DNA from 2 places in the Pseudarthrobacter sp. Hb11 genome. Region 2 is predicted to be linked to the other one. Evidence: riboswitches for the same ligand, from Rfam matches in the RefSeq annotation. Region 2 holds a riboswitch; the other holds the start of a gene.
What was found. A riboswitch is a leader RNA that binds a small molecule or an ion and turns the genes downstream of it on or off. The one in region 2 is predicted to bind glycine.
Positions count from the first base shown of each region.

Region 1: linked by a shared signal. The riboswitch ahead of gcvP (aminomethyl-transferring glycine dehydrogenase) and the one ahead of gcvP (aminomethyl-transferring glycine dehydrogenase) in region 2 are both predicted to bind glycine.

Region 1 covers NZ_JBWZCM010000014.1:20,905-23,284, forward strand. Annotated here, with positions in the region: gene AC50X7_RS16180 (TetR/AcrR family transcriptional regulator) at 1-529, shown strand, start outside; glycine riboswitch at 619-717, shown strand; glycine riboswitch at 718-859, shown strand; gene gcvP (aminomethyl-transferring glycine dehydrogenase) at 900-2,380, shown strand, end outside.
Region 2 covers NZ_JBWZCM010000003.1:94,508-96,887, reverse strand. Annotated here, with positions in the region: gene AC50X7_RS07080 (hypothetical protein) at 93-632, shown strand; gene AC50X7_RS07075 (hypothetical protein) at 589-870, shown strand; glycine riboswitch at 1,066-1,163, shown strand; glycine riboswitch at 1,165-1,272, shown strand; gene gcvP (aminomethyl-transferring glycine dehydrogenase) at 1,325-2,380, shown strand, end outside.

The sequences.
Region 1 (2,380 bases), on a different contig from region 2:
ACCCGTAGCCCGAGACGCAGTGCTCGATGCCTTTGAAGAACTCCTCATTGACGTGGGGGAAAGGGCTGCCACCCTGGATGCGGCGGCGAAGCGTGCCGGCGTCTCCAAAGGCGGCCTGTTGTACCACTTCCCTAACAAGGAAGCGCTGATCACCGCCACCCTGGACCGGTTGGATCGCCTGGCAGGGGAGGACCTCGCCGCCATGGCGGCTGCGCCGGAAGGGGCTGCTGCCTACTTCATCCGGTCATCGCTGTGGTCCGATACCCCCATGGACCGTTCCTTTGTGGCTGCGACGCGCCTCGCCGAAGTGGCACATGAGGATGCCCGCCGCCGTTTTGCTGCCATCCAGCAGCAATGGCTGGACCTGATCGGGAAGGACGTGGGTGCGGCCATGGCGAAGGCTGTGCTCTATATGGGGGACGGGCTCTACTTCAACGCAATGTGGGAGAGCGGGCCCTCCGGAAACCCCGGCGACAGGCAGGCAGAGGTGGACGAACTCCTTGCCGCCGTCGAGCGGTTGAGGGACTAGCCGGTATTTGCTCCTGCGCCCGCGGCATAGGAGAATTGGTCCACGTGCGGGCCTTCACCGCCGCCAGGAAAACCCAAATGAATAGCCTTTGATCTGCGGCGGGAGAGTTCTGCCAGAAGGTACAAGCAGGCGCCGTAGGAGCAATACCTCCCCAGGAATCTCACAGGCCCATGTACCGCCGCGGCGAGGCAACTCTGGAAAGTAGCAGGCTGTCCGCCTGGGGCATCCGGTCCCCGGATACCTGGACTGCCGTGCTCACCGACGGTGCAAGCGGGGCCAGCGGAAGCAGGCAACGCGGAAACTCTCAGGTCCAATTACAGAGCGGGGAGGAACCCGAATCGATGCGGCGTGCAATAACGCCGCCATAACCATGGAGTTCCCCGTGACTGTATCTTCGGCTTCCGCTTCTCCGGCCTCCACCGCCGCCGCCCCGGCTACCGCCACCTTTGTCGACCGGCACATCGGCGCCCGCCGGGAGGCCGACGTTGAAACCATGCTCAAGGCCGTGGGCTACGACACGGTGGACGCGCTGGTTGATACCGCCGTGCCCAAGGACATTCGGCAGGATAGCGCCCTGGAACTGGCGGGCGCACTGAGCGAGGTGGAGGCACTGGCTGAACTGCGCAGGCTGGCAGCGAAGAACAAGACCGCCGTGCAGATGATCGGCCAGGGCTACTACGACACCGTGACGCCGCCGGTGATCCGCCGCAACATCCTCGAGGGCCCGGCCTGGTACACCGCGTACACCCCCTACCAGCCCGAGATTTCCCAGGGCCGCCTCGAAGCCCTGCTCAACTTCCAGACCATGGTCCAGGACCTGGTGGGCCTGCCCATTGCCAACGCCTCCCTGTTGGACGAGGCCACCGCTGTGGCCGAGGCCGTGCTGATGATGCGGAGGGCGAATAAGTCCACCGGACAGAATGCCGCTGCGCGGGACGGCAAAACAGTGCTGGACGCCGACTGCCTGCCGCAGACCATCGCCATCGTGAAGGGCCGCGCCGAGGCGCTGGGCTTCGAGGTTGAGGTCGCGGACCTCTCCAAGGGCCTGCCCGACGGCGGCATCAACGGCGTGGTGCTTCAGCAGCCTGGTGCTTCCGGCAGGGTTTTCGACCACAGCGCCGTGATCGCCGACGCCAAGGAGCGCGGGGCCCTGGTGACCGTTGCCGCGGACCTGCTGGCCTTGACCCTGATCACGCCCCCGGGTGAGCAGGGCGCCGACATCGCCGTCGGCTCGGCGCAGCGCTTCGGTGTTCCGTTGTTCTATGGCGGCCCGCACGCCGCTTACATGGCTGTTCAAAAAGGCTTGGAACGCTCGATGCCAGGGCGCTTGGTGGGCGTTTCCAAGGACTCCGCCGGGGTTCCTGCCTACCGCCTTGCCCTGCAGACCCGCGAGCAGCACATCCGCCGCGAGAAAGCCACCTCCAACATCTGCACCGCGCAGGCCCTGCTGGCCATCGTGGCCTCGATGTACGCGGTTTACCACGGCCCCGAGGGGCTGAAGGCGATCGCCCAGTCCGCGCATCAACACGCCAGGACGCTCGCCGCTGCCCTCAAGGCCGCTGGCCTAAACGTGCTCCACACCAGCTTCTTCGACACCGTCACGGTCTCCGTCCCGGGCAAGGCGGCGGGCATCGTGGCCGCCGCCGAGGCAAACGGCATCAACCTGCGCAGCATCGACGCCGACATGGTGGGGTTCTCCACTGATGAAACAACCACATCAGAAATTGTCGACGGCGTCCTTGAAGCTTTTGGGCTGGAAGCCTTTGGGGCTTCCGCCAGCGACTCCGAAGGTGACGCCGGGTGCGGCCTCGATGCCGCCGTCGAACGATCCTCCGACTTCCTGCAGCACCC
Region 2 (2,380 bases):
GCCAGGACCGCGAAGTCAAGGTCCTCCGGTAAGGCGTATCCGGGATTTGTTGTCGGGGCTAGGCTGGGGCCATCAAACGTCGGGGGGACGATATGAAACGCCGGATTACCGTAGGTTTTGTCGCTGCCGCCGCCTTCATGCTCGTGTCTTGTGCCGCGCCGCCTCTGCACAGCGCGCCTGGCGCGACGGAGCCCGCAACAGCCGAGTCGCCGCTGGGGCAGGCTACTGAGGATGACATGCCGATGGCCGTCATCACGAGCGCCGCCGGCAAGAAGGCTGTGGTCCACACGGGGGAATCGACCGCGCCCAGGGAACCGGGCCAGCGCCATGGCGTCCTGGAAACCGACGGAGCCGGGTGCATGGTTCTCCGCGACCAGAGTGGCTACGACTACACCCTGATTTTTCCGGCCGGGACCCGCTTCGACGGCAAGGCGGTCGCCCTGCCCGGGGGCACAAACTTTTCGGAGGGGCTCCGGGTGGCAGTAGGCGGGGCACTTGTCCCTGCCAATGTAGGCGTCAGCATGTGTGAGAACTACATGCGGCTCTTCTCTGTAGACACCGCGATACCGACCCCCATGGGTACGGGCGGTGCAACGCCTGTCCCGCGAACCCAACGGCTTTTTCGCCACTGAGGGCGGCCTGGAGTACCCCGCGGTGCTGGGCCTGGCCGCAGCAGCGTTCACCATCGGGGGTTCCGGGCCCTACTCACTGGATGCGCTCACCGGCCATGTCCTGGACCGGCCCTGGATGCGGGTTACCGCGTTGGCTGTGATCCCCGCAGCCATCGGCGCCCAGATCTATCGCCGGCGGAAACCGCTGGCCAGCGACGCTCCTGCACCGGCTCCGGTCGCTGCGACGGAACAAGGCTGAACGCCTGCCGTCCCCGGCGGCGCCTGTGACGCCTTGGTGAGATCACGACGGCGGGACGTCCCGCCGTCGTTCGCCGCCCGGGAACGATGCGTCCGGGTGCGGGGCAGATTTCCGACCCATCGGACGGTAATTTTGCCACTCGGCCCGGAACACGGTAAGGTGTGAGTCGTGTCACCCACCAGTGGCACGTGCTAATGATCTGCGGCGGGAGAGTCCTGCCGGTACGTTCTGCAGGCGCCGTAGGAGCAAATCCTCCCCAGGAATCTCTCAGGCCCACGTACCGCCGCGGCAAGGCAACTCTGGAAAGCAGTCCGGGCAACCGGACTCACCGACGGTGCAAGTGGCGCCCTGCTCAAGAGCAGTGCAACGCAAAACTCTCAGGTCCAATACAGAGCGGGGAGGAACCCGAATCAACGTGGTGCTTAGGCGCCACCTGAATTATGGAGTTCCCCTCATGACGGTTCAATCGTCCCCCACCACCTTCGCAGACCGCCATATCGGCGCACGCCGCCAGTCCGACATCGACACCATGCTCAAGGCCGTTGGCTACGACAGCGTCGATGGCCTGGTAGACAGCGCGGTCCCGGATTCCATCCGCCAGGACAAGCCGCTCAGCCTCGAGAGCGCCCTCAGTGAAGTCCAGGTCCTCGCCGAACTCCGCAAGCTCGCCGGCAAAAACAAGATGGCCGTGCAGATGATCGGCCAGGGCTACTACGACACCGTGACCCCGCCGGTGATCCGCCGAAACATCCTCGAAGCGCCTGCCTGGTACACCGCCTACACCCCGTACCAGCCCGAAATTTCCCAGGGCCGGCTTGAGGCGCTGCTGAACTTCCAGACCATGGTCCAGGACCTCACCGCACTTCCGGTTGCCAACGCCTCCCTGCTCGACGAAGCCACCGCCGTCGCCGAAGCCGTGCTCCTGATGCGCCGCGCCAACAAGGACAAGGCCGCGAAGGACGGCAAGACCGTCCTCGACGCCGACCTCCTCCCGCAGACCATCGCCATCGTCCTCGGCCGCGCCGAAGCCCTCGGCTTCGAGGTGGAGGTCGCGGACCTCACCGACGGACTGCCCGACGGCAGCATCAACGGCGTGGTCCTGCAGCAGCCCGGCGTCTCCGGCCGCGTCTGGGACCAGACCGCCGTCATCGCCGCGGCCAAGGACCGCGGCGCGCTGGTCACCGTCGCCGCCGACCTCCTGGCCCTCACCCTCATCACCCCGCCGGGCGAGCAGGGCGCGGACATCGCCGTAGGCTCCACCCAGCGCCTGGGCGTCCCGCTGTTCTTCGGTGGCCCGCACGCCGCCTACATGGCGGTCCGCCAGGGCATGGAGCGCACCCTCCCCGGCCGCATCGTGGGCGTTTCCAAGGACGACGCCGGCGTCCCCGCCTACCGCCTGGCCCTCCAGACCCGCGAGCAGCACATCCGCCGCGAGAAGGCCACCTCCAACATCTGCACCGCGCAGGCCCTGCTGGCCATCGTCTCCTCCTTCTACGCCGTCTACCACGGC